One region of the Limnohabitans sp. MORI2 genome, then DNA from elsewhere that is predicted to be linked to it. Evidence: predicted binding sites of a transcription regulator. Region 1 holds the regulator's gene; each other region holds the start of a gene.
The links. The regulator FNR, encoded in region 1, switches genes on or off when oxygen is low (the NO sensors DNR and NnrR bind a similar motif). The targets are predictions, from matches to a motif close to TTGATNNNNATCAA.
Positions count from the first base shown of each region.

Region 1 (10,537 bases):
CAAACCACAGGGCATCAACGCCCACAGGGCACCAAGCACCACGGCTCCCCCATGACGTAATTTGAGATGGGCCGTCATGCTTTGCACACGACGCCAAATGCCGCGTCCCACATCTTCTAACCAAATGGGCTGCTCACCACGCCAGAGCAACAACCCGCCCACCATGAAGGCGACGATGTGCAACAACGTCCACAAAGGGCGAAATACCGCTGACTGAGTACTCAGCCAGCCCACACCTTGCATGGTGCTGGCAGCCACTGCACCCAAAGCGCTGTAGCCGATGACGCGCCCGAGTTGAAATAAGAGCATGGCTGACACACCCTGCCCGCCCGTTTGTTTTTGGGCCGCACGACCAATGCCTGCACACGCCGCACCGCACATGGCCAAACAGTGCGGCCCACCCGCGAGCCCCATGAGGAGTGCGGTGAGAGCCAGAGTTGTGTTCATCAGATGATTTTAGAGAACCTAGCTCGGTTCTTGTCAGCCTGCAGGTATTTGTCAAACACCATGGCGACGCCACGCACAAAAAACCAGCCCAGCTCAGTCACGTGAATACCGGTGTCATCGATGGTCAACAAGCCCTGTTCTTGCATCGTCGCCAAGGCCTCCATCTCGGGGGCGAAGTACTGCTTGAAGTCGACCAAATGCGACAACTCCACCGATTCAAACAGCACACTACCCTGACACATCAACGCCATGATGACGGTGCGACGCACCAAGTCATCACGCGAGAGCGCCATGCCACGGGCCACGGGCAAACGGCCTTGGTTGAGCAAGTCGTAATACTCGTCCAAGGTCTTCACATTTTGGCTGAAGGTGGGGCCCACGCGACCGATTGATGAGACGCCCAAAGCAATCAAGTCGCAATCGGGCTGCGTGCTGTAGCCTTGGAAATTTCGGTGCAAACGGCCTTGGCGTTTGGCCACAGCCAGCGCATCGTTGGGCAAAGCAAAGTGGTCCATGCCCACATACACATAACCCGCCTCCACCAACACGCGCATCGCGCTGGACAACATAACCAGTTTAGACGCGGCAGGCGGCAAATCTTGCGTGTGGATACGGCGTTGCGGCTTGAAGCGCTCCGGCAAGTGCGCATACGCATACAAGGCAATGCGGTCAGGGCGCAACTGGGTGATTTTTTCAAGCGTGCGTTCAAACGTTTCTGGCGTTTGCATAGGCAAACCATAAATCAAATCGGCATTGACAGATTCAAAACCCAACTCTCGAGCCGCAGCCACCAAGTCAAACACCTGTTCAGCAGGTTGAATACGGTGCACCGCTTTTTGCACGGCAGGCTCAAAGTCTTGCACGCCAAAGCTCAAGCGGTTAAAGCCCTGCTCTGCCAAATGCGCCAAGCGTTCACGCGTGACGGTGCGCGGATCAATCTCGACCGAGTATTCACCGCCAGGCGCAAACTGAAAATTGCGACGCAGCATGGCCATCAGCTGAGCCAACTCGGCATCATTCAAAAACGTGGGACTGCCACCACCCAAGTGCAATTGCGACACCACTTGGCCTTGACCCAAGTGCGCAATGTTCAGATCCACCTCACGCTCAAGGTAGCGCAAATATTCAGCGCCGCGCTCGTAGTGCTTGGTGATGATTTTGTTGCACGCGCAGTAGTAGCAAAGTGACTCACAAAACGGAATGTGCACGTACAGGGACAAGGGGTACGCTTTGGTGCCCACGCCATCGCGTCGTTGCTCTAACGCTTGCAAATAGTCTGCCTCGCCAAATGCTTCCACAAATCGATCAGCCGTCGGGTATGAGGTGTAACGAGGCCCTGCCACGTCATAGCGCTGCAAGAGTTCTGGGTTCAAGACAAGAGAATGCATAAGTTCACACCTAAATTTGCGCTCCATAATAGAGGCGTCACCGCTGATAAAAGTTGACTTGTGTCAACACAAAGTCCATCCGTTCCCATGAGTTCTACCAGTATCAAAGTCGCTTGTTCTAACTGCAATTTGCGCGAGCTCTGCATGCCGCTTGGTTTGAATGAAACCGAGATGGAGCGTGTCGACGAAATGGTAGCAACCCGCCGCAAAGTGGCACGTGGCGACAACCTGTTTAGAAATGGCGATAAGTTCAACGCGCTGTATGCCATCCGAACCGGTTTTTTTAAAACCCGCATTTCGGCAGAAGATGGTCGCGATCAGGTAACGGGTTTCCAAATGGCCGGCGAGATCATCGGTTTAGACGGCATCGTGAGTGATCACCACACGTGTGACGCTGTGGCGCTGGAAGATGCCGAAGTGTGTGTCATGCCTTTTGATCGCATTGAAGATCTCTCGCGTGAAATCACCTCTTTGCAACGCCATGTGCACAAAATCATGAGCCGTGAAATCGTGCGAGAAAACGGGGTCATGTTGCTCTTAGGCAGCATGCGTGCCGAGGAGCGTTTGGCGGCATTCTTGCTCAACTTGGTACAACGCCTGCATGCGCGTGGCTTCTCTCAATCGGAGTTGGTGTTGCGCATGACGCGTGAAGAAATTGGCAGCTATTTGGGCCTCAAATTAGAAACCGTGAGCCGCACATTTTCAAAGTTTGCAGAAGACGGCATTGTCGAAGTCAAGCAACGCCATGTCCGCATCCTGAACCCAGATGGGCTCAAGCTCATCGTCAACGCACCCAGCTGTCACTGAGCGCAGCGCAAGCCGCAAGGCTTAGGGCTTTTTATCAGCATCCACTCTGGGCGTGACCACATGGTTACGCGATTGCATCGCAGGTGCCAGCTGCATGTCTTTCTCAGCAGCCAAGGTTTTATTGATATCTAGGCCGCGTTTGTAATAGTCTTCAGCCAGCACAGGATCTGGCGACCGAATGGCGATGAACAACGTTACAAAGCCCGCCACAATCACAGCCGCTGGGCCTGCAATGATGAGCCACACGTGACCATATTGCCACCATCGTTTGGTATCAGAAGTTTGGTTGCTTGTCATGATTTACCTTGGAACGATGAACACAGATTTTTCAACAACCACATCATCCGTGTCGGTTGCCTGAATTTCAAATTGGATTTTGTGTGAACCACTTGGGGCTGAGCCGTAAGGAATGTCTGCACGCAACACCACCCAGCGCGCCTGCGCTGGCTCGACCAGCACTTCTTTGTCTGTGGTGATTTGCAAACCAGTCAAGCCCTTGGCCGACAAACGATAAGTCCTCGCCACTTCGGCGGCGTTCATAATTTGTAAGCGGTACACATTCTCCAGCGTGCCGCTTTCGGTGATGCGTGACAGGGTCGAGCGATCTCGCACCACGTCCACCTTGAACGGCGTACGCAAACCCAACGACACCAATAAGCTGAGCGTGATTGCCACCAAAATCATGGTGTAAATCTGAATGCGTGGGCGCATGACGCGTTGCCAAATTTGCTTAGGCGTCCACTTGTTGTCCAAGGCGTTTTGGGTGGAGTAACGCACCAAACCTTTGGCGTAACCCAGCTTATCCATCACGGTATCGCACACATCGGCACAGGCACCACAGCCAATGCACTCGTACTGCAAACCATCACGGATATCAATACCTGTGGGGCACACCTGCACGCACAAGGTGCAGTCCACACAGGCCCCTAAATTCAAGGCAGCAACATCAGCACTCTTCGAGCGTGGGCCGCGTGGCTCGCCACGTTCAGCGTCATAGGTGACGATGAGCGTGTCGTTGTCAAACATTGCGCTTTGAAAGCGCGCATAGGGGCACATGTATTTGCAAATTTGCTCACGCATGAAGCCCGCATTGCCATAGGTGGCAAACGCATAAAAGAAAACCCAAAAGAGTTCCCACGAAGACATTTGCGTGAGGAAGAACTCCATCACCAACTCACGAATCGGCGTGAAGTAACCCACGAAGGTAAAGCCTGTCCAGATCGAGAGAAAGATCCAAATCAGGTGCTTGTACCATTTCTTGACCAGTTTCTCGAGTGAGAAATCTGCATCATCCAAGCGCATGCGGGCTGAACGATCGCCCTCGATCTTGCGCTCGATCCACAAAAAGATTTCGCTGTACACCGTTTGTGGGCAGGCGTAGCCACACCACAAGCGCCCTGCTACGGCGGTAAACAAAAACAGCGCCAAGGCTGAGATCACCAATAAGCCGGTGAGGTAAATGAAGTCCTGCGGGTACAAGACCAAACCAAAAATATAAAAACGGCGCGAAGTAAGGTCAAACAACACCGCTTGGCGTGTGCCCCACTCAAACCACGGCAAACCGTAAAAAATCAGCTGCGTCAGGACTACAAAAATCCAACGCCAATAAGCAAAGATACCCTCGACAGAGCGAGGGTAGATTTTTTTAGATGCAGCATAAAGCGAAACCATCGCCTCGTCCGCAGAGCCCGAAGGCTCTGGAACGATGGGGATGGTTTTGCGCTGCTTAGAGTCGTCAGCAGAATTCAAAGCAAATTACTTCGTGGCAGCAGGTTTGTTAGAGAAGCCCCAAACATAAGCAGTCAACACGTGGATTTGTGACTCTGTCAAACGGCCTTCTTGTGCAGGCATTTGGTTCACTTTACCGTTGTTGATCATGGCGGTGATGGCCTCTTCGCCCCAACCGTGCAACCAGATCTTGTCAGTCAGGTTGGCAGAACCCACCGCTTGCATACCAGCGCCATCAGGGCCGTGACATGCAGCACATGCACCGAACTTGCCTTTACCCAAAGCGGCACGCACAGAGTCGTGTGGGCTACCAGACAAGCTCATCACGTAGTGAGACACGTTGCGCACATCGTCAGGTGTACCCACGGCAGCAGCCATAGGAGGCATTTGACCAATGCGACCTTTGGTGATGGTCTCTTTGATCTTGTCGGTTGTGCCGCCGTGCAACCAGTCCTTGTCGGTCAAGTTGGGGAAGCCTTTTGAACCGCGTGCATCAGAGCCGTGGCACTGTGCGCAGTTGTTCATGAACAAACGCTCGCCCACAGCCATGGCCTTGGGGTCTTGAGACAGTTGCTCTGGTGTTTGTGCATTGAAAGCCGCATACAGTGGCTCCAACTCTTGGTTGGCTTTGGCCACTTCAGCTTCGTATTGACCGGCTGAGCTCCAGCCCAATTTGCCAGCAAAGCTACCCAAACCTGGGTATGCCAAACCGTACACCACAGCAAACACCATGGTGATGATGAACAACCACAACCACCAACGTGGCAACGGATTGTTCATTTCGCGCAAATCACCGTCCCACACGTGGCCAGTGGTACCGTCTTCTTCGTGTGCAGACACCTTGACTTTGGCCGAGAACCACAGCAAAAACGCGCAGTACACGATACCCAAAATTGCAATGGCAGATACGAAGATCGACCAAAAATTACTTGTGAAATCACTCATGATTCGATTCCTTTACAAAGACCTCTAGGCCTTAGTCTTGATCGAGGGGCAGCTTCGAGGCTGCCTCAAAATCTTCTTTGTTACGTCGAGAAAAAGCCCAGACCATGATGCCGACAAACACAGCAAATGACAGCACCGTGGTGATGACTCGCAGATCGTTGACATCCATGGTCATGTCTCCTTATTTGAGCGCGAGACCCAAGCCTTGGAGGTAAGCAATCACAGCTTCAAGTTCAGTTTTACCTGTCACATCTTCCGCTGCTTTAGCGATTTCTTCATCCGTATAAGGCACGCCCACTTTACGCAAAGCGCTCATGTTGGCAGGCACTTGTGCAGCGTTCACCACGTTCTTAGCCAACCATGGGTATTCAGGCATGTTGGACTCAGGCACCACATCGCGTGGATTGTTCAAGTGAACACGGTGCCATTCGTCGCTGTACTTGCCGCCCACGCGAGCCAAGTCTGGACCGGTGCGCTTGCTGCCCCATTGGAAGGGGTGGTCATACACAGACTCGCCAGCCACTGAGTAGTGACCGTAACGCAGTGTTTCTGCGCGGAAGGGACGAATCATTTGTGAATGGCAGTTGTAGCAACCTTCGCGGATGTACACATCGCGACCAGCCAACTGCAATGCGGTGTAAGGCTTGACGCCCGTCACAGGTTCAGTGGTGGATTTTTGGAAGAACAAAGGCACGATCTCGACCAAGCCGCCGAAAGCTACAGCGATCAAGATCAACACGATCATCAAAAAGTTGCTGGTCTCCACACGTGCGTGTGACAAGCCGCCTTGGGAATGGTTATCAGACATTTATTTCTCCTCAGGCGTGTGCAGGTGCTGGAATGGCAACGGTGGCTGCTTGACCGTTGGTCGCAGTTTTCACAACGTTCCACAACATGATGATCATGCCGCTCAGGTACAGCAAGCCGCCGCACACACGAATCACGTAGAACGGATAAGTGGCTTTGACAGACTCCACGAAGGTGTAAGTCAATGTGCCGTCCGCATTGATAGCGCGCCACATCAAACCTTGCATCACACCGGCAATCCACATGGCAGCGATGTACAACACGATACCGATGGTGGCCAACCAGAAGTGCACTTCGATGGCTTTGACGCTGAACATTTCCTTGCGGCCAAACAACTTAGGCACCAAGTAATAGATAGACCCCATGGACACCAAGCCCACCCAGCCCAAAGCACCAGAGTGCACGTGGCCCACGGTCCAATCGGTGTAGTGAGACAAAGCGTTCACTGTCTTGATGGCCATCATGGGACCTTCGAACGTGGACATACCGTAGAACGACAAGGACACGATCAAGAAGCGCAAGATAGGGTCGTCACGCAGTTTGTGCCATGCGCCAGACAAGGTCATGATGCCGTTGATCATGCCGCCCCAGCTAGGAGCCAACAACACCAAAGAGAACACCATACCCAAAGACTGAGTCCAGTCAGGCAACGCGGTGTAGTGCAAGTGGTGAGGACCCGCCCACATGTAAGTGAAGATCAAAGCCCAGAAGTGGACGATGGACAAACGGTAAGAGTAAACAGGGCGACCAGCTTGCTTGGGGATGAAGTAGTACATCATGCCCAAGAAGCCAGCGGTCAAGAAGAAGCCCACGGCATTGTGGCCGTACCACCACTGCACCATGGCGTCTTGTGCGCCAGCGTATGCAGAGTAAGACTTCATCATGCCAGCAGGAATCGCTGCGCTATTGACGATGTGCAACAAAGCCACCGCAATAATGAAGGCACCGTAGAACCAGTTGGCCACATAAATGTGTTTGATCTTGCGTGTACCGACGGTGCCGAAGAACACCACAGCGTACGCAACCCACACCACAGCGATCAAGATGTCGATGGGCCACTCGAGTTCAGCGTATTCCTTACCTTGGGTAAAACCCAAAGGCAAGCTCACAGCCGCAGCCAAGATGACCAACTGCCAACCCCAGAAGGTGAAGGAAGCGAGCTTAGGCAAGAACAAAGCGGTGTGGCAAGTGCGCTGCACCACGTAGTAACTGGTCGCAAACAGCGCAGAACCGCCGAACGCAAAAATCACCGCATTGGTGTGCAACGGACGCAGACGACCGTAAGTCAACCAAGGGATACCAAAGTTAAGTTCAGGCCAAGCAAGCTGCGATGCGACGATAACGCCCACCAACATGCCCACAACGCCCCAAACCACCGCCATGATGGAAAACTGCCGTACAACGGTATCGTTGTAAACAGCGTGCTCTGATGTGTTCATCGGTCACCTTTCATTTTTCAAACCAGTATCCTCAAATAACTCAAAAAAGTTATTGATTCAAATCAATCGTCTCGAAGAATACGCTCGCCTTCTTGCTCTACGCTGTCAAATTGGCCTCTATGGATGGCCCACCAGAGGCCTCCCAAGATGAAAAGAACCAAAAGCACCGACAGCGGGATCAACAAATACAAGATATCCATCAAAATCCTTTGGTGAGTCGCAAAGAGTTCAACACAACCCACAACGAGCTCAGCGCCATACCCAAGCCAGCCAACCATGCGGGCAACAACCCGACCACAGCCAATGGCACGCACAAGGCGTTGTAGACGGCAGCCCACACCAAGTTTTGCTTGACCACCCTGAGGGTGTGTCTGGCCAACTTGACACTTTGCGCCACCACCAACAAGCTGCCCCCCATCAGCACCAAGTCCGATTTGGACTGCGCCAAGGGCACCGCATTGCCAAACGCCATGGACACATGGGCACCTGCCAAAACGGGACCATCATTGAGGCCATCACCCACCATCGCCACCCGCGCGCCTTGCGACTGCGCAGCTTGCATGCGTGAGAGCTTGTCTTGCGGTGTACACGCCCCAAAAGCCTGGGCAATACCCACTTCTTGGGCCACATGCTGAGCTGATTCGGGCCTGTCACCCGACAGCAGCCATACATCGACATTCAAACTTTTCAGCGCTTGCACGGTCTGCACCGCGTCATCGCGAACATCTTCGGACAGCCGCCAGCTCGCCAACCACTCGTTTTCAGTACACAAGTGTACTTGGCAAAGACTGGCTTTATCGGGTATTCCCTTGGTTTTTGGCGCACAAAACTTGGCAGAACCCAAGCGCAGCAAACCATCCAGCTGCCCCTCTAAGCCAAGACCAATCATTTCGTTTACATCTTGTGCATCGAGTGCATCCCCCTGCCCTGACGCGTCGTGCGCTTTGACCAAGGCACGTGACAAAGGATGCAAGGAATGCTTGGCCAATGCCGCGGCCAAGCGCAAGGCGTATTCGGGGGATATGCCCTCAGCCGTCATCACCTGCGTGATGCGCTGACCGTCTTGCGTGAGCGTGCCCGTCTTGTCAAAAATCAAAGTGTCAATCTCAGCCAACGACTCCAAGGCTTGCAGATTGCGCACCAAAACACCGTGACGTGCCAAATTACCAGCAGCAGCCAACATGGCTGCGGGCGTGGCCAAAGACAAGGCGCAGGGACACGTCACCACCAACACAGCCACCGCAATCATCAAGGCATGCCCCGGATTGGTGGGCCACCAATACACGGCCGAAAGCACTGCCAACACCAACACGCCTATCAAAAACGGTTTGGCAATGCGATCGGCCAACTGCGCCAAGCGTGGTTTTTGCAAGGAAGCGTTTTCCATCAACGACACGATTTGCGAGAACTGCGTGCCCTCGCCCACCTGCACCACACGCACAGTGACGATGCCGCTCAGGTTGTGGCTACCTGCCACCACCGTGTCACCCTCACCACGCGATTGCGGGTGCGACTCTCCCGTGAGCAAAGCCTCATCGGTCAGCGTCTGCCCTTGCAAAATGACACCGTCGGCCGGAAAGCTCTCCGCGGGCGATACACGAATCACATCTCCCACCATCACACGTCGAACAGCCACACGCTCAAAATCGCCGTTGGGCAACTGGCGTTCCACGCTGTCGGGCAAACGGTTCATCAAGGCTTCTAAGGCACCTGCTGTGCGGTCGCGCACGCGTAGCTCTAGCCAACGCCCTGTGAGCAAGAAGAACACAAACATGGTGAGCGAGTCGTAATACACCTCCGCACCAAAAATACCGTTCGGTTCGAACGTGGCCACCGAACTGAGCAAGAACGTGATCACCATGCCCAAGGCCACTGGCAAATCCATGCTCACTTGACGTGCGCGAATGTCACGCAGGGCGTTGCTAAAAAATGGTCCGCACGAAAACAAGACCACGGGCAAGGTCAGCACCCACGAGGCCCAGCGCAGCAAAAACACCATGTCAGCTGTGATGTCTCCCTCTTGCGCCACGTAGGCTGGGTAGGCATACATCATCACCTGCATCATGCAAAAGCCAGCAACCAACCAGCGCCACAAGGCACGTCGACCTTCTTCATGGCGGGCTTGGCGCAAACTGCTGTCGGCTGCAGGCAACGCGCCGTAGCCCACTTTGTGGATGGCAGCCATCCACGCCGAAGGTTTGACTTGGCGCTCCGACCACACCACTTTGGCGCGATGCGTTGCGGCATTGACTTCGGCCGACTGCACGCCAGGCACTGACATGAGCGCCGCTTCCACTGTGAATGCGCAGGCGGCACAGTGCATGCCTTGAATGACCACATGGGAATCCCAGCAGTCATTGGCTTGAGGGTTTTGTTTATTTTTGTGCTGCTGACTGAATCGCAACCACTCTTGGCGGTCGTCAAGCAGTTCAACCATCGATGAATCTGGATGCATAGGTATGTAGCCTAACGGCTGGGTCTAACTTAGACTTGACGTGTATCAACACGGGTTTTGATACATGGGTTAAGCTAAACCATCAAAATCAACAAGAGGAGCAGTTTATGTACAAACGCATTTTGGTCGCGACAGATGGTTCTACCTTGTCCAAAAAAGCCATCAACAGCGCCATTGAATTGGCGGCCTTGAGTGGCGCTGAGCTGATTGCAGTCAAGGTTACCCCACGTTACCCACAAAGTTACTTCGAAGGCTCCTTGCCATTGACGGCATCAGAAGTTTCCAAAATTGAAAAAGGCTGGACAGACGGCGCACAAAAAGTGTTGGACGCTGTCGTGAAATCCGCCAAAGCCAAAGGTGTGAACACCAAAGCCGTGGTTGTCAAATCCGACATCGTGTCTGACGCACTGATCGCTGCTGCCAAAAAACACAAGGCCGATTTGATCGTCATGGCCTCACACGGCCGCCGTGGCATCAAGCGCTTGCTGTTGGGCAGCGAGACACAACAGGTGTTGACACAC
Region 1 is NZ_AP027058.1:1,780,486-1,791,022, forward strand. Features, by position in the region: gene QMG27_RS08455 (sulfite exporter TauE/SafE family protein) at 1-447, opposite strand, end outside; gene hemN (oxygen-independent coproporphyrinogen III oxidase) at 447-1,835, opposite strand; gene fnr (fumarate/nitrate reduction transcriptional regulator Fnr) at 1,923-2,642, shown strand; gene QMG27_RS08470 (FixH family protein) at 2,664-2,939, opposite strand; gene ccoG (cytochrome c oxidase accessory protein CcoG) at 2,943-4,313, opposite strand; gene ccoP (cytochrome-c oxidase, cbb3-type subunit III) at 4,398-5,315, opposite strand; gene QMG27_RS08485 (cbb3-type cytochrome c oxidase subunit 3) at 5,347-5,484, opposite strand; gene ccoO (cytochrome-c oxidase, cbb3-type subunit II) at 5,497-6,123, opposite strand; gene ccoN (cytochrome-c oxidase, cbb3-type subunit I) at 6,134-7,561, opposite strand; gene ccoS (cbb3-type cytochrome oxidase assembly protein CcoS) at 7,624-7,761, opposite strand; gene QMG27_RS08505 (cation-translocating P-type ATPase) at 7,761-10,016, opposite strand; gene QMG27_RS08510 (universal stress protein) at 10,124-10,537, shown strand, end outside.

Region 2 (10,537 bases), 810 kb from region 1:
GCGTGCCATTGGTTGGTTGTGATGCTGTGTATGCCAACGCTTGAATGGTGGTAATCCATGCAAAACAAATCGATGGAGCAGATACTCTATTAAGCTCCACAGCACCAAACCTACAAGGCCTAGAAGTAGTATTTCAGCCCTCGATTCAAGTGGGCTGTAGATGTATAGCAATAAGCCAAGACTCAATGGTGAAACCGCATAAAAGATCAAGTCAAAGCGATAAGCTCTTTCGGTTCGCACAGGTTTAATAAGGCGCATGAAAAAATATCTCACAACAAAAAGTGATTGAAATTTTTGTTTGAAGAGGTTTCCAGCACTGTGCGTTTGAGCACATTGAACGATGAATAAACGTTTTGTGCGTTGGCGCACCATGAACTGCATGCACTGCTTTTAGCCTGCTCTGATTTTCAACTTGGAGCAGATCATGATGCAAAACCTATTGGCAGAAAACACTAAAAATCATTTGTTGAAGTTGGAGGTGCCCTTGTGTTTGGAGTTGCCCGATGGGCGCCAAATCAATGGTGTTTTGGGTTGGCATAAGTCGCCAAAATTGAAACTCAATAGTTGGAGTGCGTTGACGGATTTGATTGAGGGTGAGCTAGGCGTCATTGGCGCTGATTTGGTCGAAGGCCGTTTGCAATTCGAAGGATCTATGCGACAGCTCATGGACATTGCACAACGGCTGCTTCAAACAGAACCACACCAAACTGATAAAAGCTCTGTGGAGCGTTTTATCGAGTTTGGGTTACATAAGTGGCGGAGCCGATTTCTTCATAGTCGCGACAAAGATGCAGCACATGTTCAGTCACATTACGATGTCTCAGATGAGTTTTACGCCTTGTGGCTTGACCCACTTCGCGTGTATTCGTGCGCATATTTTGAAAATCCAGAGATATGCCTAAGGCAGGCGCAAGAAGCAAAGTTAGATTTGATTTGCCGAAAGCTCATGCTTAAGCGGAGCGATCGATTTCTGGATATTGGTATGGGTTGGGGGGGCTTGCTCTTGTGGGCGGCTGAACATTACGGTGTTGAAGCTACTGGCATCACGCTGTCAAAAAATCAATACATGCATGTTGATCAAAAGATCAAAGAGAAAAATTTAACAGGGCGCGTCAAGATTCATCTGCTGGATTATCGAGACATAGACGAATCACAGCCTTTTGACAAGGTCGCATCCGTTGGGATGTTTGAACATGTTGGGCGCGTCAACATGGAAGCCTATTTTTCAAAAATTTGGCGAGTCCTTAAGCCAGGTGGTATGTTTTTGAATCACGGCATTACGGCCGGTTGGATGGAAGAAAAACAACTCGGTTTGAGCATGGGGGACTTTATTGAAAAATATATTTTCCCTGGTGGCGAGTTGCTACCCGTGAGCGAGGTTATGCACCACATGGCTAGAGCTAAGTTTGAGTTAGTCGATGTAGAAAATTTGCGACCCCACTATGCGCAAACACTCTGGGCTTGGTCTGACCGACTTGAGAGCAGACTGGACGAGGCGCGCAGTGTACTGATGAAGTACCACCCTACCAAAGCAGAAAAAATTCTGTTGGCGTATCGACTCTACTTAGCGGGATGTGCCGTGGGATTTGAGCGAGGTTGGACTGCGCTTTATCAGATGCTTGCCATTCGCAATGATGCCTTGTCTGACTACCCATTTACGCGTCATCACCTCTATGAAGTGGCATCTTCACCAGAATTAGCCTCGGTACTCAGTCGGTGCTTGGCAATTGATGAACCGTGTCTTTGATGGGCATGACAAGTCGATTGAATTTATGTGGGTTATCGAACAGACTTTCTCATTTGAAAGGAACATGATCAGGTTGCGGGTGAGGAAATTGTTCGCTTCTTTGAATCTGGGCATATCGATGCCGGGGTCGCAAAGTGAATTGATGATGTGTTGAATGGTCGAGCTGTGGCGCTTGGCGATTTGATGCCTACCAGAAGGGTGTGCCTTGCTGACATCAATCAATCACAGCCGACTCACAGCAGGCATTGAGCACTGAGCTTCAAAAAGCAAAGAATTCTTCACTCGCACCATTTTTTGTAACCGCCATTCAGAGGAATTGCCGCCATGAAAACGGACCAGCAGCTGGAAAATGAAGTATTCAAAGAGTTGGAGAGTTGCCCGTTTCTCAATGCCGACAATCTATCAATTGGTGTCAAAGACGGCGTGGTGACCTTGGCAGGCCAAGTGGGGAGCTTGAAGGAGAAGTGGGCTGCAGAAGAAACTGTATGGCGCATCGCTGGAGTTCGCGCCATTGCAGTAAATGTGCAGGTCAACTTGCATCATAAAGATCAAATCACGGACACAGAGCTGGCGCAGCGTGTGGTGAATTTGATCGACATGATGCATCCTATGCATCCCTATTGCATCGATGTAATGGTGGAAGACGGAGAATTAACTTTGACGGGTTCGGTGGATTGGAATTATCAAATCCAGCATTTGTTGGCCATGCTCAAAGAAATCCGTGGGATACGAAAAATTCATTGTGGTTTGAACATCAAGCCAACCATGCAACCTGCAGATGTGAAGGCCAGAATAGAAGAGTCGATCAAGCGATTACTTCATAAAGAGTGTGGCGCCATCAATGTGAGTGTCATTGATGGACGCATCGTCATCAGCGGCTATGTGACCCATAGACACCACAAGCAGGAGGTAGTCGAAATAGCTTGGGCTATTCCTGGTGTGACGTATGTGGAAGATCACTTGGTGGTCGATCCTTTTGTGGTGCCTGTGTTCACAGTGTCAGGCAAAAAATCTGCTATGAAGGCTTAGCCTTGTTGACCAAATAACATTTGGCTGCAATCACAATAAGGCGGATTGCTGGTGAGTTTGCATCTGCAAAAATTGACCACTCCTGTTTCTTGGGCGTGAAACAAAACAGGGGTGTGCTGAGTTTCCTTGTGCGATTGGTCGCACAAGGGTTGGCATTGACTCAGGCCACAAGCACACCACCAATATTCCTCTCCCTCCACGACGGCAACAGGAAAAGGTTTTTTATGACGGCCGACAGCCTGTGACGTCGCGGGAGCTCAATGTTTGCCGTGCTGTTGTGCAGGTTGAGACTTAACTTTGTGATTGATCATCGATCCTTTGGCAATGTTGGCAGATTTTTCCGCTGTCATATGCGCCGAATCCAATATCAAAGCACCGATATCCATCATCGATTTAAACAAATCATCGGAAGAAGCTTGGTGTGATGCTGCATAGCCATTGCCGTTATGGTTGAGGGTTTCGCTGAAACTTTTGCCATTTTTTAGCATGCTCTTTTGAATTTGGCTCAACAGCTTCAGATTTTCTTTTTGTCCTTCAAACAATAGATCAACCATGTGCGCAAGATATTGGTTGCAATGGTCACGCATTTCGGCCATTGATTCGTGTGCTTCGGCTGCATGGGCGATGGGTTTTTGAGAGGGTGTGGGTAGATTGGTCATATAAACTTTCAAGTGTTGTGTATATTTTTGAATGAAGCGGGGTCAATAAAACCGCATGCCTACAGAAAAGCCAATGCCTTGTGCCCATGCGCCATCTTTATTGACAAAGTTGGTGTAGTCGAGCTGGCCGTAGATGTCGGGGGTGAATTTGGTTTGAACCCCAATGGCGTAATACCAATCTGAAAGTGATTTTTCACCACTTGCAGAAGCTGTCACGTGGGAGCGTCCATATCCCGCACGCGCAAACACCTCGGTGTTTTCATTGATGCTGATGTAGGGCTTGAGTGCAATTCCGTAATGCGTGGATTTGGCATCGAAATTAGGTTGATTGTCTGAATTGATAGTGAATGCATACATGCCCTCAAGTGACAAGTTACGGTTAAGGGTTTTGCCTGCAATCAACCGCATGGAATTAGGGTTGTAGCTTTGCCCGTTGTCTTTGAGCTCCATGGCAACTAAGCCTGCTTCGGCGTAATAGTCGGTGGCCAACGGGTAAAAGGTTTGTGCCTGCGCGGAGGAAAGGCATACGCCAGCCAAGCTCAATGCTGTCAGAGTAGTGAGAGGTTTCATACAAGTCCTTTGAAGTAAGGGGTACATCTTCTTTGGAATGGGTATGAACGTCTGTGCGATTTGCCACAGAGTCAAGCCATACACTGACGAGTCAATGTGCGCCGGCACACGGCCATTTATTTGCCAGTCGACTAGTCTGTGTCGCATGTGACGTTGATTCAAAGGAAATTCATGATTCGCGGTTTGAGTACGCAAGAGGCACATCGTCGTCTTGTGCTTTACGGCCCCAATGTCTTGGTGGCAGAGCCAGTGGTCACTGTGTGGGAAAAGGTCAAAGCCATCATTGGGCAACCTATGTTTGCTTTGTTGCTGACGGCGGCAGCAATTTATTTGGTTTTGGGTGAGTTGGAAGATGGTGTGGCACTTCTGTTTGTAGTCCTGGCTGTAGTGGTGTTGACTTATGTGCAAGGTCAAAAATCACAAAATGCACTTCAGGCATTGCGCGATATGGCACAACCTTTTGCCATCGTCTTAAGAGATGGGGACGTACTCAAAGTTGCAGCAAAAGATGTGGTTTTGGGTGACGTGCTGTGCTTGATGGAGGGGCAGCAAATTGCAGCGGATGCTCGCCTCGTGCAAGTCGCCTACATGGAGGTGGATGAGTCCTTGCTCACGGGTGAGTCCGCGACGGTGTGTAAGCTCTCGGCCGAAAAAGTGCTGGCAGGTACATGCGTGATTAGAGGCGAAGGTTTGGCTCGCGTCATCGGAACTGGGCAGCGTAGCGCGATGGGGAAAATCGGTGCGTCATTGCTTCGCATTTCGTACATCACATCTCCATTGCAAAAACAAACAGAGCGTTTGATTCAAAACTTGGCCAAAGTGGTTTTGTTGATTTGTACTGTTATGTGGCTTGTGCAGGGATGGGTACACGGACACTGGTTGAGTGGTTTTTTAGCGGCCATTGTGTTGGCAATGAGTTTGCTGCCAGAAGAGTACGCTGTGGTGCTATCGATGTTTCCAGCTTTGGGGGCAAAAAGGTTGTCTACCGAAGGTGTGTTGACGACCAACATTCATGCTATAGAAACCTTGGGCGCGTGTACCGTGATTTGCACCGACAAAACGGGCACGTTGACGCAAAACCAAATGTCACCAGAAATTGTGGTGGTAGAAAGGCAACAGCATATTGAGCAGATTCAATTTCAAGATGCCTTAGTGTCTTCTGATACGGCAAATGAAGTGCTGCGTGTGGCTATTCTGGCTAGTTCTGCTCAACCTTTTGACGCTATGGAACTTTCTCTTCGTGAGCGAGTTAATATGGACACGGCGGCGTGGGGAAAGATCATTCAGTCGTTTCCGATTCGCGCAGAGCTTCGTGTTACGGCGCAAGCATGGTGCCCAAATCAAATTGACAAAAGTCAGTCAATTTTTTTGGCAGCCAAGGGTGCGCCAGAAGATGTGATGGAACTGTGTCAACTCACAGCAAAGAGTAAGCTTCAGTGGATGACGCAAGTCGACCAGATGGCTGAAAACGGCTTGCGCGTGATTGCTGTTGCTCAGTGTGAGCAATATCAGTTTCTGACCCCTCAACGTTTGGCGGACCATAAATTAGAGTGGGTAGGGCTAATTGCGTTTAGAGACCCGATTCGCGAAGAGATTCCAGCTGCATTGCGTGCCTGTGAGCAGGCTGGCATACGTGTTGTGGTGATCACAGGCGACTACCCTAAAACAGCATTGGCCATTGCGCAACAGGCTGGGTTGAATGCAAAGGATTGCGTGCTAGGTGACAAGCTTGAAGCGTTGACACTGCTGGAGTTGGCCGAGTGTGTTCGCACCCAGTCTGTGTATGCACGGGTGAGTCCGTGGGCGAAGCTGAAAATTGTTCAAGCTCTTCAGGCTCAAGGGGAGGTCGTAGCCATGGTCGGCGACGGTGTGAATGACGTGATCGCCTTGCAAGCAGCCGATGTTGCTGTGGCCATGGGTATGCGCGGTACAGATGTCGCGCGGCGCACAGCAGCTTTAATTTTGCTGAACGACAACTTCGGAGCCTTGGTGAGAGGAATTCGTTTGGGGCGTAGCATTTTCGTCAACATGCAGAAGTCGATGTCATATTTGTTGGCGGTTCATTTGCCTATAGCCGGCTTAGCGGTATGGCCGATGTTGTTCAATACGCCCTCGGTGTTGTTGCCGCTGCACATGGCTTGTCTAGAGCTTTTTATAGATCCTGCTTGTTCGGTCGTATTTGAAAATGAGCCGGCTCATGCGACGGTGATGCAAGTGCCACCGCGTGATGTACGTGGCGCTGTGCTAGGTCAATCACAAATACACACAGCACTTGGCCGCGGGCTATTTGCACTTGCGATGGTGGCGCTCAGTTATGTGTATGCGATTCACCATACCAGCGATTTGATGCTGCAAAGAACCATTGTATTTGTCACACTTGTGGTGGGTAACATGATGCTAATGACCAGTTACCGGCAGCACTCTCCTACACGAGGCGAATATTTTTTTATCAATCCACGCATGCTCTGGTTGAGTTTAGGAGCTGTTTGTGTAACAGGGCTTGCTGTTTATTGGCCTGTAGCTGCGAATGCTTTTAAGTTTGCACCGATCAGCCTTGAGGCAATGTCCGTGGCTGTAGGCTTGGGGGCATTTAGCGCTTTAGGACGCTACCTCGTTAAAGGATAAGTTTTTACTTTTTTGAGTCATTGCGCTCGCGTGCTCGTCTCGCAAATTCGGTGGCAGCCTGCGACATCTTGATTGCATGTGCTGCAGATTCCGTCGCCATTTGTGTGGCATAGGCCGCTGTAGCCGATGCTTGTGTGCAGGCATCCTCAGCATGTTGCGCCAAAGAGATGGCGGCGGCAGCGGCGGCGGCAGCGGCGGCGGCGGCAGCTTCCATAGCTGCCTCGGCCGACTCGTTCGCTGCTTGTGCAGCATTTTCGGCAGCGAGCACGATATCCGAGTTCGCCGCAAGTTTGGCTGTTTCTGCGCAAAATGATGCAGATTTAGCGGCTCTTTCAGCTGCATTGGCCGCACGTGTCGCAGCCTCTGATGACGTTAGTGTGAGTTGTTTAAGGGAAATTAAATTTTCGGTGTACTTCGAGTTTAGTGAGTGAAAATTTTCTTTGAGAATTCGAACCTCTTCTTGAAGTGCGCTCAGGGCAAGCTTGATGTTGGGCATGTCTGTGTTCATGGGGCGCTATCGATGGGAAGGGCTGCGAATAATAGCCGATCAGTCTCATCCCTAACGATGCGATAGCACTCGCAGGCAGAAGTCATGAGGCCTTGTCTGTTTTTAATACGAATATTTCCGCGTGTGTATTGAATATCACCTCGGCTTTGCAAATGTTGTGCTGCCTGTGTTACACCTTCGCGTCGCACGCCTAAGCTTTTGGCCATTAACTCGTGGGTGAAAGCGAGGTCATTTCCCATGATTCGATCTAGGTTAACCAACAAAACGCGTGCAAGTTGTTGGGTGATGGAGTGGCGACGATTGCAAACTGCAGTTTGTGCGGTGTAGAGCATTAGAAGTTGCATGTAACGAAGAATTTGGCAACGAAATGGTGAGGAATTGTTGAACTCATGCTCGACAAAGTCTGAGTCTGCTCTGTAGGCCAGTCCTTTAGAGATGACTGTGGACTGCGAAACCGTGGCTGAATTACCGGTGAAGATGAAGGTGCCTGTCATGCCCTCGTTGCCGATCTCTGCAAACTCTGCGCAATTACCATCTTCAAAATCGTATTGGACAGAGATGATGCAAGATGCTGGTAAATAAATGTGCTTTTCTGTGCGTCCTGCTTTGTGAATCACATGATTCACTGCCAACTCAACAGGAGTTAAAAAGCGTTTCCAACGCTCCCAATCACCGAGTGGCAAACCCGCCAGAATAGCGTTACTTTGTTTGAGAATTGAGAGAGATTCATGTGGCATGACGCGGTCGTTCGATGGAAGTGTAGGGGCTGATGAGAAGCTCAGGGATGTGGATGGTTTCTAGGATGACGCTGTTTTGCTCAAATGAATTGCAAAGCCAGTCTTTTCGATGCGCGGAGTGGCTCAGAATGACATAGCTTTGCGAAATGCCTTGTCCCAAGCGGACACCTTGTGCTTTGAGTTGTGTTTCTGTGTCACGAGTGAGTAGGCAAAAACTCAATATGGGGGCTCCACTATCTAATGTCCATTCGCTCCAGATGCCAGCTAAATACAAAGGTGTTTGATCTAGCTGTTCAATCCGAACGGGTTGTTCACGCCCGTCTTTCCAAACGCTACCAAGAAAATAATCCACGGAAATCCAACAAAATTGCGCTTTGTTTAATGCACTGCGATAAGCGGGTTTGTTTGCAACGGTGGCGATATGCGTTACACAGTTTTGTGTGGCAGAGTGCGCATCACATGCCCATGATGGGATTAGCCCATACAACGCCAACTCTGTGGTGTGAGACACATTTCTGTAGTCAATCAACTTGCGGCGATGAATCACACAGTGGTCACCAGGGCCTACCATTTCATTGCGTTGCACAGTGGGTGTGTTAGGTTTCTTTAACACATCACGCTCGCTCGGCATAAAACGCCATGCAGAGTTTGTGGGGTAGGAGCCGCTCATTCCCTCTTGAGATAGATAACTTAACACTTGCATTGAGCTACCTCATGACGCAACTGCGAATTACTGAGTTCTAAGTCACTAATTTTTTGGATGTAATTAGCCAAGATCGCCATCGTGAATAGATCCAAAGCGAAGTCACGTCTTATTTGTGCAGCTTTGAGTAGCGTGTTGACATAGTTGTTCGGAACACGCAGGCCATTGGATGGCGTCTCTACAAGTGGAATAGCTCCGTATTCCAGCAACTCGTCCAATTCGCTGGCACCTAATTGACACAGCGCAGCAATATCTTTGAGTTCAATGCTTTGTGTGAGTTGCATAGCTGTCTCCTTTTTCAAAATTTTGAAACATCAGTGCGTATCAATGTGTGCTGTTTCGCACATAACAAAAATAAATTTGATTTGTGTATGTAAGCGAGCGAACTTTTGAAAAGTTCGCAAGAAATTAAGCTGCCTGTATGGAAAAAGGAGTGGAAGAATGACGGGTAGTTCTAAAGTGGTATTTGAAGATCGGCGGCGTTATCGCATGGAGTTGGCTATCAATCATGCGCTTCGAGAAGTTCTACATATGTTGTGGGGGCAGGTCAATGTGAAGATCATTAAGGGAGAAGTGGAGCTGAGAGGCTATGTACAAAGCGCAAAGAAGAAGGAAGAGCTGTTGCTGGCTGTTCGTGCTATTGCAGATGTGACACATGTGAAGGATGAAGTGATCGTCATGCCAAATCTATCGTGTGGTTGACATAGCTTGTGTTGGCAGACGTACGGAGGAATTCACGTAGGACTGACAAGATGAGGTCTCTTTTTTGAGAGATATACCCATGGTCCAAGCCCTTGTTCCATCAGCGCCATTGATTACTGATGATGAGTTGGAAGCTTTAATGAGTGATGACGCTGCTAATGCGTCACCAGCAATGCCTATTGAAATTATGTTTGCTGATCCACATCCTGTGGTTTTGGATGGTTTGATGCAGACGTTCGCTAACCATCCTGATTTTCTTGTCAAGACTTGTGTGCATGACGGTGCTGCAGCTTGGCGAGAAATTTTGATTTTGCAGCCGGATATTGTTGTCATGGAATTGACGTTGAGTGAAAAAGATAGCTTAAGTTTGATACGTGACCTCAGAGAAGAAAAGCTAAAAACATTGCCAGTGGTGTTTACACATGCCAGTATCTTGGATGTCTTGGGGTTGATAGCCGTCGGAGTAAATGGATTGGTTTCGAAATCTAAACCCAAGGAGACATTGATGGAGTGCATTAGAGAAGTTCATCACGGACAAAGGTGGCTAGATGAAGAGTATTCGGTCTGTGATCTAGCTCAAGGTGATATACCGCTAACGCGTTCAATCATTGAGCGATTGCTGACACTCAGAGAGCTATCTATTGTTCAGTTGTTGGTACGTGGGCGTTCAAATCGTGAAATAGCTAGTACATTCTCAATCGCAGAGGGAACAGTAAAAATTCACCTCAAGCACATCTACAAAAAACTCCAATGCCAAGACCGTGTAGATTTGTTGTCGCGAATGCGTCGTGACTTTTGATCGGAATCTTCCCATGTCAAAAAGTGTTTACATAGGGATGCGCCACGGTTTGATACAGCAGGGCGTAGAAGATTATTTAATGAGTCAAGATATGCGGTGTGTGTCACGCAGACTGCATCGACCCGACATGCTGATTGATGTCTGCGTAACAGATGATGCCAATGACGTTGTGAAATTTTCAAGCAGCCAAATTCCAACCGTTTTGTGCGCTGATTTTTATGAGCGCTCGGATGTTATAAGTGCTTTGCGTCAAGGTGCACACGCTTGCATTTCTGTTTGGGGTAGTTTCAAGCATTTGCTTATGGCCATTGAGTCTGCGCGCATTGGTCAACGATATATATGTCCTACTTTGACGGAACTTTTGTGTGACAGTAGAAATCGCACACGCCTGCCAGATTTGACGCCGCGTGAATCAACGGTTGTTAGCTGGATATCTGCGGGGTATACATCGAAGCAAA
Region 2 is NZ_AP027058.1:968,227-978,763, forward strand. Features, by position in the region: gene QMG27_RS04920 (sterol desaturase family protein) at 1-381, opposite strand, end outside; gene QMG27_RS04925 (class I SAM-dependent methyltransferase) at 425-1,747, shown strand; gene QMG27_RS04930 (BON domain-containing protein) at 2,072-2,776, shown strand; gene QMG27_RS04940 (hypothetical protein) at 3,034-3,435, opposite strand; gene QMG27_RS04945 (porin family protein) at 3,478-4,005, opposite strand; gene QMG27_RS04950 (cation-translocating P-type ATPase) at 4,177-6,630, shown strand; gene QMG27_RS04955 (hypothetical protein) at 6,635-7,138, opposite strand; gene QMG27_RS04960 (Crp/Fnr family transcriptional regulator) at 7,135-7,875, opposite strand; gene QMG27_RS04965 (SOS response-associated peptidase family protein) at 7,865-8,578, opposite strand; gene QMG27_RS04970 (chaperone modulator CbpM) at 8,566-8,862, opposite strand; gene QMG27_RS04975 (BON domain-containing protein) at 9,020-9,280, shown strand; gene QMG27_RS04980 (response regulator transcription factor) at 9,360-10,079, shown strand; gene QMG27_RS04985 (response regulator transcription factor) at 10,093-10,537, shown strand, end outside.
Region 2: a site for FNR is predicted at 4,159-4,172, ahead of QMG27_RS04950 (cation-translocating P-type ATPase). Genes of this name have one in related genera too.

Region 3 (10,537 bases), 770 kb from region 1:
TTGGTGCGCACCCAAAACGTGTGCCGAGCAATCTAGCGCGGCGCTTGATCGTGCGCTTGATCGCATTGCTGCCATGCAAGGTAAAACGCCCGCGAGTTGGAAATGGGGCGAGGCGCATTCGGCGCTCAGCACCCACAAGCCCTTTGGTCAAGTGCCCGTACTGCGTGACTGGTTCAGCGTTCGCACGCCCTCGGATGGCGACTTGTTCACCGTCAACGTGGGCCAATATTGGGCGGGCGAAAAATACCTGCCTTTTGCCAACCGTCACGCCGCCTCGTTGCGTGTGGTGTACGACTTGTCAGATCTAGAGCAATCGCAGTTCATTTACCAAACGGGTCAAAGCGGTTTGGTGTGGTCCGACCAGTACAGCAACATGAAAACAGAATGGGCTGCAGGCAAATACCGACCCTTGCGCAGCAAGCCCGAGGCTTGGGCGCATGAACTGGTGCTGACGCCTTAAAGCTCAATTTCATCCCCTTCGCGGGGGCATTGCGGCGAGAGGCGAAGTTGCGATCAGAAGCAGAGACAATAGAGCCATGGCCAAGTTAGACATTCTTCGATACCCCGACCCCAAACTCACCACCGTCGCCAAGCCGGTGAAAGAGATTGACGCCCGCATCAAAACCCTCGTCGCCGACATGCTGGAAACCATGTATGACGCCAACGGCATTGGCCTGGCAGCGACGCAAATTGACGTGCACGAGCGCGTGGTGGTGATTGACACCTCAGAGGAGCGTGATCAACCGATGGTGCTCATCAACCCCGAGATCACGTGGATGAACGACGAGCGCGTCAAGGGCGACGAAGGCTGCTTGTCGGTGCCTGGCATCTATGACGGTGTAGAACGCGCCACCGAAGTGAAAGTGAAAGCGCTCGACCTTGATGGCAAAGAACGCACCATCGAAGCCGATGGTTTGTTGGCCGTGTGCCTGCAGCACGAGCTCGACCACTTGATGGGCAAGGTGTTTGTGGAGCACCTCTCACCGTTGAAACGCAACCGCATCAAAACCAAGTTGCTCAAAGCCCAGCGCGACGGCGAATAAATGAGTTCATCGCTTCGCGTTATCTTTGCCGGCACGCCCGAATTTGCGGCTGAGGCCTTGGCCAAAATTTTGGCCGCAGGCTATACCGTGCCATTGGTGTTGACCCAACCCGACCGCCCCGCAGGTCGCGGCATGAAGTTGCAAGCCTCGGCGGTGAAGCAATTGGCCGTGCAACACAACATCCCCGTGGCGCAACCCTTGAGCCTGCGTCTGGACGGCAAATACCCAGACGATGCAGCCGCTGCACAAGCCGCTATTGCCGAAGCGAAAGCGGATGTGATGGTGGTGGCCGCCTATGGCCTCATCCTGCCGCAGTGGACGCTCGATGCGCCACGCTTGGGCTGCCTCAACATTCACGCCTCGCTCTTGCCCCGCTGGCGCGGCGCTGCACCGATTCACCGCGCGATTGAAGCGGGCGACGCGCAAACGGGCGTGGTCATCATGCAAATGGATGCGGGTCTTGATACCGGCGACATGCTGCTGACCGATGTGCTCGACATCGCCGCAGATGACACCACTGCCACTTTGCACGACCGCTTGGCAGATATGGGCGGCGCCTTGATCGTGCGTGCTTTGGCCGATGCGCAGATGAGCAAGTTGCAACCCGTCAAACAACCCGAAGCGGGCATCACCTACGCCCACAAAATTGAAAAAGCCGAAGCGGCAGTGAAGTGGGCCGACTCGGCCCAAACCATTGGCCAGCGCGTGCGTGCGTTCAACCCTTTTCCTGCGGCATCCGCTCAGTTGGGTGATGACGTGATCAAGCTATGGCGCGCTTCTGTGGAAAACACCGCGCACAACAAGCCCGTAGGCACAGTGCTGAGCGCCGACGAGCACGGCGTGCGCGTGGCTTGCGGCGAGGGCGTGTTGTGCGTGACCGAGCTGCAGCGTGCAGGCGGCAAGCGCCTTAACGCCGCTGACTTTTTGCGTGGCTTCGTGCTCACAGCGGGCCAGCGGTTCAACGTCTGATGTTTTGGCAACGCCATCTGTATCAACACCCTGAGTTCAAACTCGGCATGCGCGACCTCGCGCCGCAAGCCTTTGGCCAAATTGCATGGGCACTCATGACCGGCGTGGCTTTGGTCAAGTCGGGCATGAGCGTGTTTGAGGCTGTGTTCATGACTTTGGTGGTGTATGCCGGTAGCTCTCAGTTGGCGGCAACGCCACTCATCGTGGCTGGCGCGCCTGCTTGGGTGGTGTTGGCTGCGGGATTTTGTGTGAACTTGCGCTTTGTGGTGTTTAGCTTGCACATGCGTGGCTACCTCATGCACTTGCCGCGTTGGCCGCGCATCGTGACGGGGTACTTCAACACCGATCCCACCTATGTGTTGTTCACTCGCCGTTTCGCACACCCTGCGAACACCGAGGAAGGACGCCTCACACAACAAGCCTATTTGGCGGGTTTGAGTTTTGCCAACTGGACCAGCTGGATTTCGTGCAGCTTGTTGGGCATTGCCTTGGCCAACGCCATTCCCACCTCATGGGGTTTGGGCTTTGCGGGCATCTTGTGTTTGTTGGGTATTCAATGCTCGTTGGCCAGCTCGCGTTTGCGTGTGTTGTCGGCCATCGTGGCCGGCATTGTGGCGGTGCTGGCGTACGCCTTGCCTTTGAAACTCAACATCGTGGTAGCCATTCTCATGGCGGTGTTCGCGTGTTTGATGGCAGAGCAGCTCAAGGCCGCGAAAGAGAGGCTTGCATGAGCAGCACCGACTTGAACGTGACCGACGCATGGACGCTGTGGGTCATCGTCGGCTTAGCCATCATCACCGTGGTCACGCGCTGCTTTTTCTTTTTAAGCAACACCGAATGGCACTTGCCCCATTGGGCGCAACGCGGCTTGCAATACGCACCCATCGCCGCGCTGTCAGCCGTGGTGGTGCCCGAGATTGTGATGACGCAAGGCGAGCTGATCGCCACTTGGCAAGACGCCCGCATTTTTGCGGCAGCAGTGGGCGTGGCGGTTTACTTTGCCAAGCGCAATGTGTTGCTCACGATCATCTTGGGCATGGGCGTTTATTTACCGCTGCACTTGGGGCTTGGTTGGTAATTAGCCGCGAACAAAGAGCGTGACGAGCTCGTCAGGCCCCACTTGGCGGCTCCAGTGCCCGTGCACCTTGGGGTCAAACGTGGCACCTGCAGGCAACACATCAGCCGAGTAAAAGTGCTCGCCCGGGCCAAAGATGCGCGACGTGCCGTCTTGCAAAAAAATTTCCATCTGACCTTCCAAAACAAACAACCACTGCGGGTTGTCGGTGCAATGAAAGTCGCTGCGAAACCCCACAGGGCTGCGGCGCAGCTGCATGCCGCCGCTGGCCATGAGGGGCGACAGACGCGCTTGTGGTTTGCCCTCGGTGAGTTCGACCGTTTCCTCGCGGAAACGCGCGAAGCCGTCGGTGTCGGTGAAGAGGATGACTTTGTTGAAAATTGGATTCATAGGGCACTACTTTACTTGGCTCTGGCGTGGGCAGACTTTCGCGCACGAGACAATCGTGGCTTGAACGTGCCGCCAGCTTGTTCACAATCAAGGCATTACACAGGAGCATCCCCATGAGCAAAATCGCACTCGTCACAGGCGCCAGTTCTGGTATTGGCAAAGCATGTGCCTTAGCCTTGTTGGCCGAAGGTTGGAAGGTGGTGTTGGTGGGGCGGCGCGCCGACGCGTTGCAAGCCACTGTGCAAGCAGCGGGCGGACACGCAGGCAATGCGCTGGCCGTGCCGTGTGACGTAAGTCATGAAGACGAAGTGGCCAAGCTGTTTGAACAGGTGCGCGCCAACTTTGGCCGTTTGGATTTGCTGTTCAACAACGCGGGTGTATTTTTGCCCGCCACCATGCCTGGCGATTTGTCGGGCGAAGACTGGCGTAAGTCAGTGGATGTGAATTTCAATGGCGCGTTTTATTGCCTCTCGCACGCGTTCAAGTTGATGAAAACGCAAAACCCACAAGGTGGTCGCATCATCAACAACGGTTCGATTTCGGCGCACGCGCCACGCCCCGGCTCCATCGCCTACACGGCCACCAAACACGCGATCACGGGCATGACCAAAGCGGCCGCACTCGATGGCCGTGCGTTTGACATTGCGGTGGGGCAGATTGACATTGGCAACGTGGCCAGCGACATGACCGAGAAGTTCGCCGCAGGCGCGCTGCAGGCCGATGGCAGCGTCAAGCCCGAGGCCCGCATGGACATGCAGGGCGTGGTCGACACCTTCATGGCCATGGCGCGTTTGCCGCTGTCGGCCAATGTGCTCTTCATGACCGTGATGGCCACCAAAATGCCGTTTGTGGGGCGTGGTTAAAGGGCCTGAAGCGCACAGCCTAGATTGCCAATTTCGCGCAAGGCTGAACTTTTAGAATAGCGGTAGTTTTTAACTTTTACCGCTTACTTCTATGAACGTCATTCGCTTCTCTGATTTGTGCGCCAACGGCTCGGCCAAAGGCAAACGTGTTTTCATCCGCGCCGACCTGAACGTGCCGCAAGACGATGATGGTCAGATCACCGAAGACACGCGTATCCGTGCCAGCGTGCCTGCCATTCGCATGGCGCTCGAAGTGGGTGCAGCGGTGATGGTCACATCGCACTTGGGCCGCCCCACCGAAGGCGAATTCAAGCCTAAAGATTCATTGGCCCCCGTGGCTGAGCGTTTGAGCGAGTTGCTCGGACGTCGCGTGCCGCTGGTGTCTAACTGGGTGGACGGTGTGGACGTTGAGCCCGGCCATGTGGTGCTGCTGGAAAACTGCCGCGTGAACAAGGGCGAAAAAAAGAACAACGACGAATTGGCCCGCAAGTTGGGCGCACTCTGCGACATCTTTGTGCACGACGCGTTTGGCACATCGCACCGCGCCGAAGGCACCACTTACGGTATCGCGCAATACGCGCCTATCGCTTGCGCAGGTCCTCTGCTCGCAGCAGAAATTGACGCCATCACCAAAGCCTTGGCCAACCCCAAACGCCCACTGGCTGCCATCGTGGCCGGCAGCAAGGTGTCGACCAAGCTGACCATCTTGAAGAGCTTGGCCAACAACGTAGACCAGCTCATTGTGGGCGGCGGCATTGCCAATACCTTCATGCTCGCCGCTGGCTTGAACATCGGCAAGAGCTTGGCTGAGCACGACTTGGTGGACGAAGCCAAGGCCGTGATCGAGTTGATGAAGTCTCGTGGTGCTGAAGTGCCAATTCCCACTGACGTTGTAACCGCGAAAACTTTTGCAGCCGATGCCCCAGCTACTGTGAAGAAAGCCACCGACGTGGCCGACGACGACATGATTTTGGACATTGGCCCAGAGACAGCAGCCAAGCTGGCCGAGCAGCTCAAAGCGGCCGGCACCATTGTGTGGAACGGCCCTGTGGGCGTGTTCGAGTTTGCTGCGTTTGAGAACGGCACGAAAACCATTGCACACGCGATTGCCGAATCCAGCGCTTTCAGCATCGCTGGCGGTGGCGATACCTTGGCAGCGATTGCCAAGTACGGCATCGACAAACAAGTGGGCTACATCTCTACCGGTGGTGGTGCTTTCTTGGAAGTGCTCGAAGGCAAGACCTTGCCCGCGTTTGAAATTTTGACCAAGCGCGCTGCGGGTTAATTACCAAGCACAAGCAAACGCAAACAGCTGTCGGCTCATGGCGTCTTGGCTTACAGGACGCCAGCCTTCTGGCACGGGCAGCGCTTTGATGGCGGGGCCGTTGCCCATTTTGTTGGGGTGGCTGCTGGCGCTGAGGGTTTTGTATTTGCCTTCGGTGCAGTCGTAGTCGATGTGTGATTTGACCGACTGTTGTCCTGTTTTGTCGGGGCTGGTCAGGTCATACACCACCCACACGCGACGGTTGTAGCCTAGCTTTTCAATCGACATAGAGTCGATGTAGACCGTGGCTATTTCGTTGCGCGTAACAGTCACCCACATGGCGTGTGCAGCAGCCGAGGCCAGCAAAAGCGAAAACAAGACAAAGCGTTTCATGGGTGTGAAGCGTACAAGAAAAAGCCCCGCAAATTCGTGTGAAGTTGCGGGGCTTGAGGTGGCTTGGCTGGTTAAGCAGCTTTCATAGCGCGGGGGCTAGTGACCTTGCCGTCGTAGGTCATCCAGCTGTCAGTCTTGAAATCGTACAGCTTGCAGTCGCGCGCGGTTTGCACATACCAGCTCCAAGAGAAGGGCTGAACGATGATGCGCTCTGGCAGCAACTCTTCGAGTTTGCTTTGTGCTTGTTTCAACTTGTACAGAGGGATGCTCATGTCCAAGTGGTGCGCAGTGTGTTCCATGATGTGGTGCATCAACGCGCCGATGTTGAAGGGGAAGGTCAAGTGCACGGTGGTTGACACAAAAGGCGACGCTTTAGACCAGCCTGTGCGCTCTTCGTGCCAAGACACGTCCACATGGGTGTGGTGTACGTACACCACGAAACCAATCATGGTCACCCAGAAGAAGAAAGGCACCACAAAACCCATCAACAAGATGTAGCCAATGGTTTGGTCGGTTGCAATCGCAGCCCACACCATGACAGCCACCCAAGCGGCACCAAAAGCGGTGATGAGCAAGCAGTCTTTGGTGAAGATGGGGCGGCGTGTAGGCATGTTCTTCTCGTTGGGGAACACCATCTTGTTCCACCAGATTTCGATCATGTAGTACAGGCCAGGCGCCCAGCCGCTGCGGTACACGCGGTCTTTGAGTTGTTCCCACTTGCTCAGGGCGGCAAACTCTTCGGGGGTGTAAGGGGCCCACACGAAGTCGAAGTTTTTGAGGTTGGTGTAACCGTGGTGCACCACGTTGTGGCCGATGTCCCACAAGCTGTAGGCGGTTAACGAAGGCAAGAACGCAATGCGGCCCAACCACTTGTTGAGGGTGCGGTGGGGTGTGAGGCTTTGGTGGCAAGCATCGTGGCCGATGATGAACAAACGGCCAATCACGAAACCTGCTGCGCAGCCGCTCAAGAGCTTGGCCCACCAAGATTCAAACAAAACAGTACCGGCCATGAGAGCGCCCCACAGCACGAGGTCAACGACGAGCATCACGATGGCGCGCAGGGTGGTGCGCTCAGCCAAAGGGATTAGCCACTCGCGCATGACTTTGCGGTGAGGCATCGGTTCGCCGGGAAGAATGGGTTGGATATGTGTGGTCATAGGAAGTGAATCTTAGGTAGCCGGTGCAGATGTGCACTGATTTGCATCAATTACTCCCATGATTATCGCCGCAGAAGCCTAAATAATGGGTGTTTACCCGTTGTTAAGCAAAGGCTATGGCGCGTAAAGGAGACATAAAGGGTGCGTTTGCAAGGGTTTGTGTGCTGAAAACCAACGCGAATGTGGCTTTCAAACATGTAAGAATCAAGCAAACTAAAACCAACAGGAGACACGCACATGGCCCGTCACGCCACCAAAATTGTTGCCACTTTAGGCCCCGCCTCTAGCGACCCCGCTCTGTTAGAGGCGATGATTCGCGCTGGCGTGAACGTGGTGCGCCTGAACTTCAGCCACGGCAAAGCCCAAGACCACATTGACCGCGCCCGTTTGGTGCGCGAAGCCGCCGCCCGCGCGGGCCGCGAAGTGGCCATCATGGCCGACTTGCAGGGGCCCAAAATTCGCGTGGGTAAGTTTGTGGATGGCAAGGTCATGCTCGAGAACGGCGCCAAGTTTGTGCTCGACGCCTCTCGCACCGAACCCGGCGATTTGCAAGGCGTGGGCTTGGACTACAAAGAGCTGCCTCGCGATGTGAAGCCCGGCGACTTGTTGTTGCTCAACGACGGTTTGATTGTGTTGACGGTCGATGCAGTGCGTGGTGAGCAAGTCCACACCACCGTCAAGATTGGTGGCGAGTTGTCCAACAACAAAGGCATCAACAAACAAGGCGGTGGCTTGACCGCACCAGCCCTGACTGGCAAGGACATGGAAGACATCAAAACCGCGATGAGCTTCCAAGCCGACTACCTCGCCGTGAGCTTCCCCAAAAACGCGACGGACATGGAAATGGCGCGCCAACTCGCCAACGTGGCCGGTGCTGAGTACAAACACAAGCCGGGCCTGATTGCCAAGATTGAACGTGCCGAGGCGATTCCGCTGCTGGACGAAATTCTGAAGGCCAGCGACGGCATCATGGTGGCGCGTGGTGACTTGGCCGTGGAGGTGGGTCACGCGGCAGTGCCGGCTCTGCAAAAACGCATGATCAAACTCGCCCGCGAGCACGACAAAGTGGTGATCACCGCCACGCAAATGATGGAGAGCATGATCACCAACCCTGTGCCCACCCGCGCGGAAGTGAGTGACGTGGCCAACGCCGTGATTGACGGTACCGATGCTGTGATGCTCAGCGCCGAAACGGCCGCAGGCAAATACCCGCTCGAAACCGTGCAAGAAATGTCCAAAATTTGCGCCGCTGCCGAGGCCGCCGAAGACGTGGAGTTGGACGCGGACTTTCAAGGCCAAACCTTCACCCGCATTGACCAAACCATTGCGATGGGTGCTCTGTTTACCGCTCACCACTTGGGTTGCAAAGCCATCGTGGCTTTGACCGAATCGGGTTCGACCGCTTTGTGGATGAGCCGCCATCGCATTCACATCCCCATCTACGCGGTGACCACCAAAGTGGCGTCGCAACGGCGCATGGCTTTGTTCCGCAATGTGCGCCCCTTGTTGATGGACACCAGCGCCGACCGCGACACCGCGTTGGCGCAAGCCGAAGCGCATCTGAAGCTGCGTGAAATCGTGGACACGGGCGACGTGTACGCCATCACCTGCGGCGACCCGATGGGCACGCCCGGCGGTACCAACATGCTGCGTATTTGCGAAGTGCGCTGACACCCAAAATCATCGAGATGCAAAGCTGGCGGGCCTTCGCGCCTGTCAGCTGGGTGCGATGCTGCGGCCTTTAAAATTGCTAGCAGTTAGATCAGTTTTTAATTTTTGAGGATTCCCCCATGGCACTCGTATCGATGCGCGAACTTTTGGACCACGCTGCAGAGCACGGTTACGGCATTCCAGCTTTCAACGTCAACAACTTGGAGCAAGTGCAAGCCGTCATGGCCGCTGCTGACGCCGTGGGCGCACCGGTGATCTTGCAAGCCAGTGCTGGCGCACGCAAATACGCGGGCGAGCCCTTCATCAAGCATTTGATTCAAGCAGCCACCGAAGCCTACCCACACATTCCTTTGGTCATGCACCAAGACCACGGCACATCGCCTAAGGTTTGCCAAGGCGCGATTGACCTTGGCTTTGGCTCCGTCATGATGGACGGCTCGTTGATGGAAGACGGCAAAACGCCATCGAGCTTTGAGTACAACGTGCAAGTCACCCAACAAGTGGTGGCGATGGCGCACAAAGTGGGCGTGTCGGTCGAGGGCGAATTGGGTTGCTTGGGCAACTTGGAAACTGGCGAAGCCGGTGAAGAAGACGGCATCGGTGCAGAAGGCAAGCTCGACCACAGCCAAATGCTGACCGACCCAGAAGAAGCTGCACAGTTTGTGAAGGCCACGCAGCTCGATGCCTTGGCGATTGCCATCGGTACCAGCCACGGTGCATACAAGTTCACCCGCGAGCCCACCGGCGACATCTTGGCCATCAGCCGCGTCAAAGAAATTCACGCACGCATTCCCAACACCCACTTGGTCATGCACGGCTCTAGCAGCGTGCCGCAAGACCTGCTGGCCCTCATCAACCAATACGGCGGCAAGATGAAACAGACCTACGGCGTGCCTGTGTCTGAAATTCAAGAAGCCATCAAACACGGCGTGCGCAAGGTCAACATCGACACCGACATCCGCTTGGCCATGACGGCTGCGGCGCGCAAGTTCATGTTTGAGAACCCAGAAAAATTCGACGCCCGCGAATGGCTCAAGCCAGCCCGCGAAGCCGCGATGAACATTTGCAAGCAACGCTATTTGGAATTCGGTTGTGAAGGCCAAGGTGCAAAGGTCAAGGGCGATAGCCTCTCTGTGGTGGCAGCCAAGTACGCCAAGGGCGAACTCGCTCAGTTGGTGAAGTAATCCATGTCAGCACTGCACACCTCTGCGCTTACTTCTTTGCCTTTGCTCGCACGCGGCAAAGTGCGTGACAACTACGCGGTGGGCGACGACCGCATCTTGATGGTCGCGTCTGATCGCATCAGCGCGTTTGACGTCATCATGGGCGAGGCCATTCCCGGCAAGGGCGAATTGCTGACCAAGATGGCCTTGTTTTGGTTTGGCAAGCTCGGTCACATTTGCCCCAACCACCTCACAGGCGAAGCGCCCGAGAGCGTGGTGAGCGCAGACGAAGTGGCGCAGGTCAAAGGCCGCTCCATGCTGGTCAAACGCTTGAAGCCCATCCCTGTGGAAGCGGTGGTGCGTGGTTATTTGGCAGGCAGCGGCTGGGCCGAATACCAAGAAAACCAAGCGGTGTGCGGCGTCAAGTTGCCCAAAGGCTTGAAGAATGCCAGCAAGTTGCCAGAGCCCATCTTCACACCCGCTGCCAAAGCGGCCGTGGGTGATCACGACGAGAACATCACCTACGAACAAGTGGTCGAGATGATTGGT
Region 3 is NZ_AP027058.1:2,548,639-2,559,175, reverse strand. Features, by position in the region: gene QMG27_RS12290 (penicillin acylase family protein) at 1-460, shown strand, start outside; gene def (peptide deformylase) at 537-1,043, shown strand; gene fmt (methionyl-tRNA formyltransferase) at 1,044-2,012, shown strand; gene QMG27_RS12275 (AzlC family ABC transporter permease) at 2,012-2,743, shown strand; gene QMG27_RS12270 (AzlD domain-containing protein) at 2,740-3,090, shown strand; gene QMG27_RS12265 (hypothetical protein) at 3,091-3,477, opposite strand; gene QMG27_RS12260 (SDR family oxidoreductase) at 3,591-4,340, shown strand; gene QMG27_RS12255 (phosphoglycerate kinase) at 4,432-5,625, shown strand; gene QMG27_RS12250 (surface-adhesin E family protein) at 5,626-5,997, opposite strand; gene QMG27_RS12245 (fatty acid desaturase) at 6,069-7,154, opposite strand; gene pyk (pyruvate kinase) at 7,392-8,825, shown strand; gene fba (class II fructose-bisphosphate aldolase) at 8,945-10,009, shown strand; gene QMG27_RS12230 (phosphoribosylaminoimidazolesuccinocarboxamide synthase) at 10,013-10,537, shown strand, end outside.
Region 3: a site for FNR is predicted at 7,191-7,204, ahead of QMG27_RS12245 (fatty acid desaturase). Genes of this name have one in related genera too.